3 regions of the Acidovorax sp. ST3 genome follow, and region 3 is predicted to be linked to each of the others. Evidence: riboswitches for the same ligand, from Rfam matches in the RefSeq annotation. Region 3 holds a riboswitch; each other region holds the start of a gene.
The links. Region 3 has a riboswitch for glycine ahead of DNK89_RS21850 (D-amino acid dehydrogenase). Riboswitches for the same ligand answer to the same signal wherever they lie in the genome.

Region 1 (4,464 bases), on a different contig from region 3:
GCGGCGTGATGAGGGTGAGCGCCAGCAGGTCGGCCGCCACGATGAAGGCAGCTTGCTTGGCATGGGCCTTTTCCACGTCGGCGCGCAGGTCGTCAATGCGGCCGCTGGTGGCGGGGTGTTGGGCCAGCACGGCAAAGTAGTCACCTTCCAGCAGGGTGTTCCATTCTTCGGCCGAATTGGCCAGGCGCACTTCCAGGCCCAGGGGCTTGGCGCGGGTCTGTATGACTTCAATGGTCTGCGGGTGGGCATCGCCCGCCACCACAAACACGTTGCTCTTGCTCTTGACCGAGCGCTTGGCCAGTGTCATGGCCTCGGCGGCGGCGGTGGCCTCGTCCAGCATGGACGCATTGGCAATCGGCATGCCAGTGAGGTCGCACACCATGGTCTGGAAGTTGACCAGGGCCTCCATGCGGCCTTGCGAAATCTCAGCCTGGTAGGGCGTGTAGGCGGTGTACCAGGCGGGGTTCTCCAGGATGTTGCGCAGGATGACGCCGGGCGTGTGCGTGCCGTAGTAGCCCTGGCCGATGAAGCTCTTGAGCAACTGGTTCTTGCCCGCGATGGCCTTGAGTTCTGCCAGTGCCGCCGCTTCGGTGAGCGGCGCGGGCAGGTCCATGCCCCGGCTGCGTGCGATGGAGCGCGGCACGATGGATTCGATGAGCGCACGGCGTGAGGCCTCGCCGATCACCGACAGCATGTGCGCTTCGTCGGCCGCGTCGATGCCGATGTGGCGGGGCAGGAATTCGGTGGCGTTTTCAAGCGCGCCAAGGGGGGGGGCGGATTGCATCAGCATGGGGCAGTCTCGTAGGTCGCAGCGGGTTGGGGGCGGTGCCGGGAATAGAGCGCGCACGCGACAGGGCGGCGGGCCGGGCATGGCCCGGCGCCATGCCCTCTGAGTCAGCAGGGATCAGGCGTTCTTGGCGAACTCGGTGTAGGTAGCTTCGTCCAGCAGGGCGTCGAGTTGGCTCGCGTCGGCCAGCTTGACCTTGAAGAACCAGCCAGCGCCCAGCGGGTCGCTGTTGGCAAGGGATGGGTCGGCACGCAGGGCTTCGTTCACTTCGACCACTTCGCCAGAGACGGGCATGTACACATCGGCGGCGGCCTTCACGGACTCGACCACACCTGCCACTTCGCCCTGGGCAAAGCTCTTGCCCACTTCGGGCAGGTCTACAAACACCACGTCGCCCAGAGCGTCCTGCGCGTGGACGGTGATGCCCACCACCGAAGCGTTAGCGTCAGCGGCATTGATCCACTCGTGGTCTTTGGAGAATTTGATCGTCATGGGAAGCTCCTCAAGCAAAGGAAAAAAGTAAAGGAATCTGCAATGTAAGCGGGCGCAGCTTGTGCGCTTCGCTGATGAAATCAGCCGCGGTAGTAATTGGCCGGCACAAACGGCATGGCGCGCACTTCCATGGGCACCGCCTTGCCGCGCACGATGGCGTTGACACGGGTGCCGATGGCGGCAAAAGCTGGCGTGACGTAGCCCATGGCCACGGGTTCATTCACCGTGGGGCCCAGCAGGCCACTGGTAACTTCGCCGATCTTTTGGCCGTCCGTGCTCTGCAGTTCGGTGTGCTCGCGCACCGGCACACGTTCCAGCGCGACCAGGCCCACACGCTTGCGGGGCAGGCTGGCAGGGTTGTCGATCTGTGCGAGCACCTTGTCGGCACCGCGGAAGCCGCCTGCACGCGCGCCACCGGTGCGGCGCACCTTCTGGATGGCCCAGTTCAGCGCGGCTTCGGGGGGCGTGGTGGTGGTGTCGATGTCGTTGCCGTAAAGGCACAGGCCCGCTTCGAGGCGCAGCGAGTTGCGGGCACCCAGGCCGATGGGCTTGACTTCAGGCTGGGCCAGCAGGGCGCGGGCCAGGGTGTCGGCCTGCGCGGCGGGTACGGAGATTTCAAAGCCGTCTTCGCCGGTGTAGCCGCTGCGGGTCACAAAGCAGTCGCAGCCCGCGATGCTGAACGCGCCACCGGTCATGAACACCAGCTTTTCGACACCGGGCGCCAGGCGGGCGAGGGCGGTGACGGCCTGTGGGCCCTGCAGAGCGAGCAGGGCGTGGTCGGGCATGGGCACCACCTTACAGCGCTGGCCGATGCGGGCCTGGATATGGGCAATGTCGCCCACCTTGCAGGCCCCGTTGACGATGACAAACAGGGTGGGTTCACCATCCACCACGCCCTGGTTGAAGAACATCAGGTCGTCCATGATCGTGCCTTCGTCGGTCAGCAGCAGACCGTAGCGCTGCTTGCCCATGGGCAGGTCGATCACATCCACGGGCATCAGGGTTTCAAACGCTGCGGCAGCATCGGCGCCGATGAGCTTGAGCTGGCCCATGTGTGACACGTCGAACAGGCCGGCGGCGGTGCGGGTGTGCACATGCTCGGCCATCAGGCCAGCGGGGTATTGCACGGGCATGGAATAGCCTGCAAAAGGCACCATGCGAGCGCCCAACTCGATGTGCAGGGCGTTCAGGGGCGTGGTGAGCAGGGGGGCGGTGGCTGACATGGCGGACTCCGGGGCAAATGGGGGCCGCGACCACGGCGTGGTCACGGGATTTGCCCTGCTGTCCGCTTTACCTGAGAGATTCACCGCAGCGCCTTGGCTGGCCGTGCGGTTTGCTCCTTCGGTGGATGGCCTGCACACAGTTTCTTTTCTGTGGGGCCACCTCTCTCCAGCAAGGGAACGCCCGCATCGCTGCGGGCGGTTGCCAGTCCTTTTGCCTGAGCGTTCGGCTGCTGCCTGCGCCTTCGGCGGTGCTGCGCGTCTTATGGACAAGACGGAGCACTCTCTCCTGACCGAGCAATTCTAACTACTTTGCGTAGACCAGATCCCGAAGTGCCAACGAGATCGATGGCACGTAGGTGATGATCATCAGGCACACCAGAATCACGCCGACGAACGGCAGCAGGTGCTTGATAATCCGGTCCAGCGAGATTCTGGCCACCGTGCAGGCTGCGAACAGGTTCACTCCGAACGGGGGCGTGATCATGCCCAGGGCCAGGTTCACCACCATGATGAGGCCGAAGTGCACAGGGTCGATACCGAAGTGCATGGCCACAGGCGCGAGGATGGGGGCCAGCACGATGATCGCCGCGCTGGTCTCGATGAACATGCCGATCACGAACAGTGCCGCGTTCACGCCCAGCAGGAAGAGGGCTGGGGACTGCAGCACCGCCTCCAGCCATCGGCCGATGGCATCGGGCACGCCCGCGCGTGTAATGAGGAATGCAAACAAGCCGGCGTTGGCAATGATGAACATGATCACCGCCGACGAGATGGCCGACTTGCGCAGGATGGCGAACAGGTCCTTGAGCTTGATCTCGCGGTAGATGACGATGCCCACCACCAACGCGTAGAACACGGCCACGGCCGATGCCTCGGTGGGGGTGAACACACCGCCATAGATGCCGCCCAGGATGATGACGGGCATCAGCAGCGCCCAGCCCGCCTGCAGCGTGGCCTTGCCAAAGGGCATGCGGCCATCGCCATCGTTTTTGCCCCAGCCCTTGTACTTGCAGTACGCCCATACGAAGAGCATCAGTGCACCGCTGATCAGCAGGCCCGGGCCAAAGCCAGCGATGAACAGCTCACCAATCGACACCTCGGCGCTCACGCCGTAAAGGATCATCGGGATGGAGGGAGGGATGATCACGCCCAGCTCGGCACTGGTGGCCTGCAGCGCGGCGGCGTAGCTGGTGGGGTAGCCATGCTTGATCAGCGCAGGAATCAGGATGGCGCCAATTGCAAACGTGGTGGCGACCGACGAGCCCGACACGGCCGCAAAGATCATGCAGGTCAGCACACAGGTCATGGGCAGGCCACCCTGCACGCCGCCGACGATGCTCTTGGCAAACTCCACCAGACGGCGCGAGATGCCTCCGGTCTCCATCAGGTTGCCCGCGAGGATGAAGAAGGGGATGGCTGCGAGGGGAAACTTGTTGATGGCCCCGAACATCTCCTTGACGGAGATGAGCATGTTCGCGTTGGAGGCCTGGATGCCCAAGATGGACGCCAAACCGATGGACACGGCCACCGAGACGGTGAGTGCAAAGCACAGCACCATCGTTGAAATCATGACCAAACTCATAGTTGGACCCCCACGCTCGGCATTGCATGTCCTCGCTGCCCCCCAAGGGGGCCGTTCACTGGCTTGAGGCGGCTCGGCGCGGCGTTCATTGAGCAGTCTCCAGTTCCATGCGCAGGGGATCAATGAGGTTGCCAATGATGCCGACGATGCAAAAAAGCCCCCCCACCGGCATGGCGAGGTAGGCCCAGAACATGGAGATGGACTCCAGCCCGGCCATGCTCTGCACCCCCCCACGTTGCGCGTAGTCCCAGCCGTACCAGATGATGATGCCGATGAGGGCCAGGGCCGCCAGTGCGACCACCCAGTCCAGCACCCGTTTGATGCGTGGCGGGCTCCAGCGGTACAGAACGTCCACGCTAACCATCGCGCCCTGGCGAAAC
Region 2 (4,464 bases), on a different contig from region 3:
ACGGCAAGCCGCAGGATTCGAGCCTGGTCGCACTGCCGCTGGCCGCCGACCACCGGCGTGTGCTCTGCGCGGCGCCCGCCTACCTGGCTGCGCACGGCATGCCCGGCACGCCCCACGCACTGGCCGCGCACGAGGGCCTGTGCTTCATGCTGGGCGAGGACGTGCACGACCGCTGGCGCTTCTGGGACGCCGCAGGCCAGGAGGTGGTGGTGCGCGTGCGCAGCCGCAACGTGGCCAACGATGGCGATGTCGTGCGCCGCTGGGCCGTGCTGGGCCGGGGCATTGCGTACAAGTCGTACTTTGATGTGGCTGATGATCTGGCCGCCGGGCGGCTGGTGCCGCTGTGCCCTGGCTGGACCACCGAGGCCGTGCCGCTCTTTCTGGTTGCCCCCAGCCGCCGCCAGTTCACGCCGCTGGTGCGGGCGCTGCGCGACTTCGTGGCCGGGCGCCTGCAGGCGCTCATGGAGCGGGCGCCACACTGAGCGCTAGCAGCAACCGCATGCGCTGCGCCGACCTGCCGCACGAGGCTCTGCCAGCAGCAGGGCTATCGCACACGCGACCGGCGCCGCCCACCCGTGCGCCGCACAATCGCGCCCTTGCTGCCGCCACCGAGCGCGGCGAACCCGCTGCGCAGCCAAATGCCCGGTGCTGCGGCAACGCCATTGACGGAGAAAGACGATCATGCTGAATTTCGACTTCCACAACCCCACCCACATCGCCTTCGGCCAGGGGCGCATTGCCGACTTGGCCAAGCTCGTGCCCGCTGCCGCCAAGGTGCTGATCCTGGTGGGCGGCGCCAGCGCCGAAAAGACCGGCACCCTGGCTGAGGTGCGCGCCGCGCTGGGCGAGCGCCAGCACGCCACCTTCAGCGGCATCGAGCCGAACCCCAGCTACGAAACCTCCATGAAGGCCGTGGCGCAGATCCGCGAAGGCGGTTTTGACTTCTTGCTGGCCGTGGGCGGAGGCTCGGTGATCGACGCCACCAAGTTCATCGCCGCCGCCGTGCGTTTTGAGGGCGCCGACCCCTGGGCCATCCTCGAAAAGCACGGCCGCAACATCCAGGGTGCCATGCCGTTTGGTTCCGTGCTCACGCTGCCCGCCACGGGCTCGGAGATGAACAACGGCGGCGTCATCACCCACCGTGCCAAAGGCGCCAAGCTGTCGTTTGGCAGCGTGCACACCTACCCGGTGTTCTCGGTGCTCGACCCCACCAAGACCTACACCCTGCCGCCCCAGCAACTGGCCAACGGCGTGGTGGATGCGTTTGTGCACACGGTGGAGCAGTACCTGACCTACCCGGTCAACGCGCCCGTGCAGGACCGCTTTGCCGAAGGCATCCTGCAAACACTGATCGAAGTGGGCCCGCGCCTGCTGACCGCCCCTGAGCCCGTGTACGACGACCGCGCCAACCTGATGTGGGCCGCCACCATGGCGCTCAACGGCCTGATTGGCGCGGGCGTGCCGCAGGACTGGGCCACGCACATGATCGGCCACGAGCTGACGGCCCTGCACGGCATCGACCACGCGCGCACCCTGGCCATCGTGCTGCCCGCGCTGCTGAACGAGCGCCGGGTGGCCAAGCGCGCCAAGCTGCTGCAGTACGGCGAGCGCGTGTGGGGCATCACCACCGGCACGGATGATGAGCGCATCACCGCCGCCATCGAGCGCACGCGCGATTTCTTTGAAAGCATGGGCATCGCCACGCGCCTGTCGGGCTACGGCCTGGGCGGCGACACGGTGACCGCCGTGGTTGCGCAGCTCGAAGCGCACGGCATGGTGACCCTGGGCGAACAGCGCGAGATCACGCCCGCCGTGAGCCGCCGCATCCTTGAAGCCGCGCTGTAAGTGGCCTGCCCGGCGCCATCAATAACCTTGGGGCCGGGTTTGGTTTGCGCGCGTGGGTTAGAGTAAATCCTGATCTTGCGGGAGAGAGGGGCGTGCACTGCCCCCGCCGAAGGCGCAAACTCCCATCATCGCTCAGGCACACCGGACCGCAAGAGACCATCGCCGACTGGAGAGAGGCCGCCGCACCGCGCAACGCGGGCGGGGTCCACCGAAGGGGCTGGCTGCCACCGCAGCTGAAACTCTCAGGTAACAGGGACAGGGGGAGAGGCGCCGCAGACCCGCTTTTGCGCGGGCGCTGCCCAGCCAGAGTTCCCTCCGATGTCCTCCTCACCCCCTATTGCTGCGCCCGCAGCAGTGCCTCCAAAAAAGCGCTCGGCGCTGAAGTTCCTCTGCGGGTTTCTCGCAGGGCTCGTCCTGGCCGGCAGCGCCGGAGGGGCCTATGTGCTGCACCTGCTGTGGCAGCAGCTGCCACCGTGGACCACCTGGCCGACTACGACCCCCGGCTGCCCCTGCGCATTTATGCCGCCGACGGCAGCCTGCTGGCAGAGTTTGGCGAAGAGCGCCGCGAATTTGTGCCCATTGGTCAGATACCGCTGCACATGCGCCAGGCGCTGCTGGCGATTGAGGATGCGCGGTTTTACGAACACGGCGCGGTGGACTTCACGGGTCTGGCACGCGCCGCGCTGCGCAACGTGGTGACGGGCGAGCACGCCCAGGGCGCCAGCACCATCACGATGCAGGTGGCGCGGGTGTTCTTTCTGAGCAGGGTGAAAACCTACAGCCGCAAGCTGATGGAGATCCTGCTGGCCTACAAGCTGGAGGCCACGTACAGCAAGGACAAGATTCTGGAGCTGTACATGAACCAGATTTATCTGGGCGAGCGGGCCTACGGGTTTGCGGCCGCAGCCTCGGTGTACTTCGACAAAACGTTGGACGAGCTGACGGTGGCCGAGGCCGCGATGCTCGCCGGCCTGCCCAAGGCCCCTTCAGCCTACAACCCCGTCGTCAATCGCGAGCGCGCCACCGTGCGTCAGCAGTACATCCTGCAACGCATGCACGCGCTGGGCTACCTGGACACCGCCTCTTACGACGCGGCCAGTGCCGAGGTGCTCACGTTTCGCACGCAGCCACGTTCCATCGACCCCGCCGCAGCGTTTGCCGTGGAACAAGCGCGCAAGATGGTGGTGGATCGGTTTGGAGAGGCTGTGTATTCGCTGGGCCTGGATGTGGTCACCACCCTGCGCGTGGCAGAGCAGCAGGCCGCCACGCGCGCGCTGCGCGCCGGGCTGCTGCGCGCGCAAGCGTCGCTGGGCTATGCGGGCCCCGAGGCCCGCTTACCGCACACCGAGGCCGCCCGAAACGGCCACCCCCGGGCCCTGCGTGCAGCGCTGGCGCCGTACCGGGACAGCGGTGAACTGCGTGTGGCCCTGGTGCGCGAGGCGTCGCAGGCGGGCGGCATTTCCGCGCTGCTGCGCGACGGCACGCGCGTGCAGATTCCGCGCAGCCGGCTGACTGCCAGCGCCCGCGAGGCCTTGGCGCCCGATACGCCCCCGCAGCGGCGCATTGCACCGGGCGCGGTGATCCGCGTGGTGGTCGACGTACGCCAGCAGTGGAGCCTGGCGCAGCTGCCCGGCATGGAAGGTGCGCTGGTCTCCATGGACACGGACACCGGGGAGATTCTGGCGCTGACCGGCGGCTTCGACCAAGCACTAAACCAGTTCGACCACGCGGTGCAGGCCCAGCGCCAGCCCGGCTCCACCTTCAAGCCCTTCATCTTCTCTGCTGCGCTGGAGAAGGGCTATGCGCCGGGCACGCTGGTCGACGATACGCAGCGCGTTGTCATCCCCGCCGCACGGGGGCGCGCCGCCTGGCGCCCGCGCAACTACGGCGGCCAATACGAGGGCTTCATCTCGGCGCGGCGTGGCCTGGTGCTCTCCAAGAACATGGTGGCCGTCAACCTGATGGAGGCGGCGGGCGCGCAATATGTGCAGCAGTTCGCCACCCGCTTCGGTTTCGACCCCGCGCTCAACCCGTCCCGGCTGCCGCTGGCGCTGGGCGCAGGTGCCGTCACACCGCTGCAGCTCACGCAGGCCTACGCCGTGTTCGCCAACGGTGGCACGCTGGTGCAGCCCCGGCTGATCCGCAAGGTGAGCGAGCGCGGCGGCGAGGTGCTGTACGAAGCTGGCGGCCCATCGCCCCGCACCACTGCGGTGTCCGAGCGCAATGCCTTCGTGCTCGACAGCATGCTGCGCGACGTGGTCGAGCACGGCACCGGCAGGCGGGCTAAGTCGCTGGGCCGCCCTGATGTGGCGGGCAAGACCGGCACCTCCAACGACGCGCGGGACGCATGGTTTGCGGGCTATTCGTCGGGCGTGGCCTCGGTGGTGTGGATCGGCTACGACCAGCCGCGCAGTCTGGGCCGGCATACCGGCGGCACGCTGGCGCTGCCGGTATGGACCGACTATATGGCTGTGGCAGTCCAAGGGCGACAGCCGGTGCTGCGCACCCTGCCGCTGGATCTGATGCTTTTTGGCGACGACTACCTGTACCCCGAGTACGTGTTTGGCACTTGCGTGGACGACCGTACCGCGTTTGTGCAGAGCCCCTTTGAGTGCAGCC
Region 3 (4,464 bases):
GCCCATCACCCCCAGCCATCACCAGCGCGTGCTGGGCCAGCACCTCGCCCAGATCCCCGGCGAGATGCCCGCGTTCGAACGCATGTGGATGGGGCTGATGCACCTGCTGACGCGGCTGGGTGCCCGGGTGCACACCCGCGCCCACAAGGCGCTGGCCGTTCACCCATGACCAACACGGCGCTGACCCTGGCCGCAGCCTGCCTGGCCCTGGTGGGTGTCGCGCACTCGGTGCTGGGAGAGCTTCTGCTGTTTCGCAGGCTGCGCACGCAGGGCCGCCAGACGGCGGGGCGCGCGGAGGCTGGCACTGCGCAGCAGGTGCTGCACACCCCGCACCTGCGCATTCTGTGGGGCACCTGGCATGTGGCCTCGGTACTGTGCTGGGCACTGAGCGCCCTGCTCTGGCGCCTGGGCACCGCACCTTGGGACGCGGCCCTGGGCGCCTGGGCCGCCGACGCCGTGGGCATTGCCACCCTGGCCAGTGGCATGCTGGTGTTCTTTGCCACGCACGGCAGACACCCGGCGTGGTGCGCGTTGCTGGTGATTGCGACGCTGGTGTGGTGGCGCTGAAGCAAGCCATCGCGGGCGGATGGATGGGGGACGCCGACGCCGGACGCCTGAGCAGGCGTGACAAAAATCACACGGCAACCGTTTGCCTCCGAAGTCGGCAACACAACTTCACAAAGCTTCGCAATTGGCCTACACCGGCTTGACGCAGCGTGCGCACCATGAAGTCTCCGGTTCCGCAAGGAATCACATCTGAGGAGAACCTTATGGCCCGCAAAGCACTTGCCGCTGTGTCCATCGCCCTGCTGTCGCTGGGCGCCGCGAGCGCGGCGCAGGCGCAGACCAGCGCCACCGTTGTCATCCAGGCAGGTACGCCTGTCTACCAGCAACCCGCCCCAGTGCGCGTGCAGTACCAGGCGCCGCCCCCACCCCGCTACGAGGTGGCGCCGCACCCGCGCCGCGGCATGGTGTGGGTGCCCGGCCACTGGGAATGGCGTGGCCACCGCCACGTGTGGATGCAGGGCTACTGGGTGAAAGCCCGCCCCGGCTACCACTACCGCGAGCCCCGCTGGGTGGAACACGGCGGCCGCTGGAACATGCAGCCCGGCGGCTGGGACCGTGATGGCGATGGCATCCCCAACCGCCGCGACCGGGACCGTGACGGAGACGGCGTGCCCAACCGCTACGACCAGCGCCCGGACAACCCCTACCGCCGCTGATCCCCCTTGGCGGGACCGCTGCGCGGGCCGACAGGCAATGGGCAGCCCGGCTGACAGACGCGCCACCACCCACTGGCCACGATGAGGCCACAGACGCAACACCCGGCCCGACGCAGGCAGTGCCTGCGGTCGGCCAGACACGACAAGGAGTTCACCATGACCCACGCCACTTTCTTGCGCAACACCTTCACCGCAGCGGCCCTGTCCGTGACAACGCTGACGGCGCTGACAGGGGCCATCACACCGGCACAGGCCGCCACGCAAGCCACTGTCATCGTGCAGTCGGGCCCGCAGCAGGGCATCGTCATTCCGGCACCCCCGCCACCCCGCCGCGAAGCCGTTCCACACGCCCGCAAGGGACAGGTGTGGGTGCCTGGCTACTGGGACTGGCGGGGCCACCGCCATGTATGGGTGGCAGGCCACTTTGAAAAGGTGCGGCCAGGCTACCGCTATCGCCCCCCCCAGTGGGAGCAGCGCGACGGGCGCTGGGAGCTGCACCGGGGCGGTTGGGACCGCGATGGCGACGGCATTGCCAACCGCAATGACCGCGACCGTGACGGCGACGGCGTGCCCAACCGCCGCGACCACCAGCCGGACAACCCACGCCGCAACTGATCGACGCTCCGCTGGCTAGCCAGGGCGCCAGGCCCTGTGCCTTTATGGCAGGTGCAACACCGCCTGCCCCAGCCCGGGAAAGTCGGCCACCACCTCAGCCCCCGGCGCCACCAGCACGGTGCCGGTGCATGACCCGGTGGTGACCCAGTGCCCCGCGCGCAGTCCACCCAGGCTGCGCGCGCCTTCGTTGGCCAGCCACACCAGCAGGCGCAGCGGGTCGCCCGCCGGGTTGCCCCAGGTGGCATGTTGCACGGCCACGGCCCCGTTCACCGACAAAGTCACCGCTTGCGCCAGGGGCTGTGCGGTGGCCACTTCGTCGGTGCCAGTCCCCACAATCAGCGCTCCGTGGCATGCCTGGTCGGCCAGGCGGCTCCACTCGCCCTGCTGCGCCCAGGCAGCAAAGCGCGTGTCGCACACCTCGATGGCGGCCCGCACCGACGCCACGGCCGCCAGCACTTCGGCGGCGCTGTAGGGGGTGGCGCGGGCGGGCAGGTCGGCCCCCAGTTCGTAGACCCATTCCGCCTCCACCCCCATCACGGCAAAACCAGATGCAGCCAGCAACACGGGCTCGCCCGCTGCAGCCACCCACACCGAATCGCGGGTGAGTGCAGCGCGTGCCGGTTGCGCCTGGGGCGACGCAGCCCCGACCTTCCAGCCAGCGATGTGCCCGCGTGCACGCACCACCGCGTCTTGCACGGCATAGGCCTCGGAGGCATCCCGCGGGCGCAGCCCTGCGGGAAAGTCCAACGGGCGGGGCGTGCGCACTTCCCGGGCCTGGGTGATGACGGCGGCGCTGGCGGCAGGGTCCAAAGCGGTGGGGGACATGACAAAACTCTCCGTGGTGCAAGGGGTCGGCGGGATTATCGGCACCTTCCCCCATCGGCCCCGCCCCGCTGCATCAGCAACGATTGCGCCCCATTAGCCGCCGGAGTTGATCCGGCGCACAGGCTTGCCCCCTAGAATCGGCCTCGCAGGAGAGCACGGCAGGCACAGGCCACCGCTGCACCGAAGGCGCAAACTCCCATACACGCTCAGGTCCCGTACTGCACCATTCATCAAAGCCGTCTGGAGAGCCGCCTCGCGCAACGCGAAGCGCACCGAAGGAGCAAGCCGCAGCCCGGGTGGGTGGCGGTGAATCTCTCAGGTACCAAGGACAGGGGGAGCGGCAGCCAGGGCATTCATGCGCCAGCTGCACGCTATTGAATTCATAGCTGCCAGCGCATGTTGTTCTAGCGCCAGAGCCCAGAAAGGCTTTGAAAATCATGCGCGTGATCGTTTTGGGCGCCGGCTTGCTCGGCGTGACTTCGGCTTATTTCCTTTCGCAACTCGGCCACGAGGTGACCGTCATCGACCGCCAGGTTGCGCCCGGTGCAGAGACCAGCTTTGCCAACGGCGGTCAGATCTCGGTGAGCCACGCCGAACCCTGGGCCAACCCCAGCGCGCCGCTCAAGGTGCTGCAGTGGCTGGGCAAAGAGGATGCACCCCTGCTGTTCCGCCTGCGCGCCGACATGCGGCAATGGCTGTGGGGCCTGTCCTTCCTGCGCAACTGCACGCCCGCACGCACGCGCCACAACATCGAACAGATCGTGCGCCTGGGCACCTACAGCCGCGACACGCTGCAGCAGCTGCGCGCGGCCACTGGCATCCAGTACGACCAGCGCACACAAGGCATCCTGCACTTCTATACCAACCCAAAAGAATTCGACGGCGCGCTGGCCCCGGCCGAGCAGATGCGCGCGCTGGGCTGCGAGCGCCAGGTCATCAGCGCCGACGAGGCCGTGCGCATCGAGCCTGCCCTGGCCCACATCCGCCCACAACTCGCGGGCGCCACCTACACGGCCGAAGATGAATCCGGCGACGCCAACCAGTTCACGCGCGAGCTGGCCAAGCTGTGCGGGGCGGCGGGCGTGCAGTTCCGCATGGGCCACCACATCACCGCCTTGCGCGAGGTGGGTGGCCGCATCGACCACGTGGAAGTGACCAATGCCGAAGGCCGCTTCGAGCGTGTGCGCGGCGATGCGTTTGTACTGGCCATGGGCTCGTTCAGCCCGCTGCTGGCGCAGCCGCTGGGCATCCAGCTGCCCATCTACCCGGCCAAAGGCTACTCGGTGACCATGCCGGTCAAGGACGCGGCCAAGGCGCACCAGGTGAGCCTGACGGACGACGAGTTCAAGCTCGTGTTCTCGCGCTACACCAGCGAGCGGGGCGACCGCCTGCGCATTGCGGGCACGGCGGAATTGAATGGCTATGACCGCCACCTGAACGAGGTGCGCTGCGAGGCCATCGTGCGGCGGGTGGAGCAGCTCTTCCCCGGCGCCGGCGACACCACCCAGGCGCAGTTCTGGAGCGGCCTGCGCCCCGCCACGCCCAGCAACGTGCCGCTGATCGGCAAGACCAAAGTGGGCAATTTGTTCCTCAACACCGGCCACGGCACGCTGGGCTGGACGCACGCCTGCGGCTCGGGCAAGGCGCTGGCCGACATCGTGAGTGGCCGCGTGCCCGAGGTGGACTTTGCGTTCCAGGGGCTGCAAGGGCGCGCAGCCGGGGCGGCGCTGGTGCCGTCGCGCACGGCGGCCTGAGGCAGCGCGCGGTTGCAGGCGGTTGCAGCGAGGCCACGCTGCAACCG

Region 1: another riboswitch for glycine. It lies ahead of gcvT (glycine cleavage system aminomethyltransferase GcvT); the one in region 3 lies ahead of DNK89_RS21850 (D-amino acid dehydrogenase).
Region 2: another riboswitch for glycine. It lies ahead of DNK89_RS20765 (penicillin-binding protein 1A); the one in region 3 lies ahead of DNK89_RS21850 (D-amino acid dehydrogenase).

The regions. Positions count from the first base shown of each region.
Region 1 covers NZ_QKVP01000001.1:720,458-724,921, reverse strand. The annotation lists gene gcvP (aminomethyl-transferring glycine dehydrogenase) at 1-790, opposite strand, end outside; gene gcvH (glycine cleavage system protein GcvH) at 905-1,279, opposite strand; gene gcvT (glycine cleavage system aminomethyltransferase GcvT) at 1,360-2,502, opposite strand; glycine riboswitch at 2,551-2,682, opposite strand; glycine riboswitch at 2,696-2,801, opposite strand; gene DNK89_RS03205 (TRAP transporter large permease) at 2,807-4,084, opposite strand; gene DNK89_RS03200 (TRAP transporter small permease) at 4,170-4,464, opposite strand, start outside.
Region 2 covers NZ_QKVP01000006.1:439,927-444,390, reverse strand. The annotation lists gene DNK89_RS20775 (LysR family transcriptional regulator) at 1-482, shown strand, start outside; gene DNK89_RS20770 (iron-containing alcohol dehydrogenase) at 682-1,845, shown strand; glycine riboswitch at 1,914-2,004, shown strand; partial or broken gene DNK89_RS20765 (penicillin-binding protein 1A) at 2,164-4,464, shown strand, end outside.
Region 3 covers NZ_QKVP01000007.1:133,029-137,492, reverse strand. The annotation lists gene DNK89_RS21875 (AarF/ABC1/UbiB kinase family protein) at 1-169, shown strand, start outside; gene DNK89_RS21870 (hypothetical protein) at 166-567, shown strand; gene DNK89_RS21865 (YXWGXW repeat-containing protein) at 771-1,223, shown strand; gene DNK89_RS21860 (YXWGXW repeat-containing protein) at 1,380-1,838, shown strand; gene DNK89_RS21855 (2-keto-4-pentenoate hydratase) at 1,881-2,663, opposite strand; glycine riboswitch at 2,894-3,005, shown strand; gene DNK89_RS21850 (D-amino acid dehydrogenase) at 3,101-4,417, shown strand.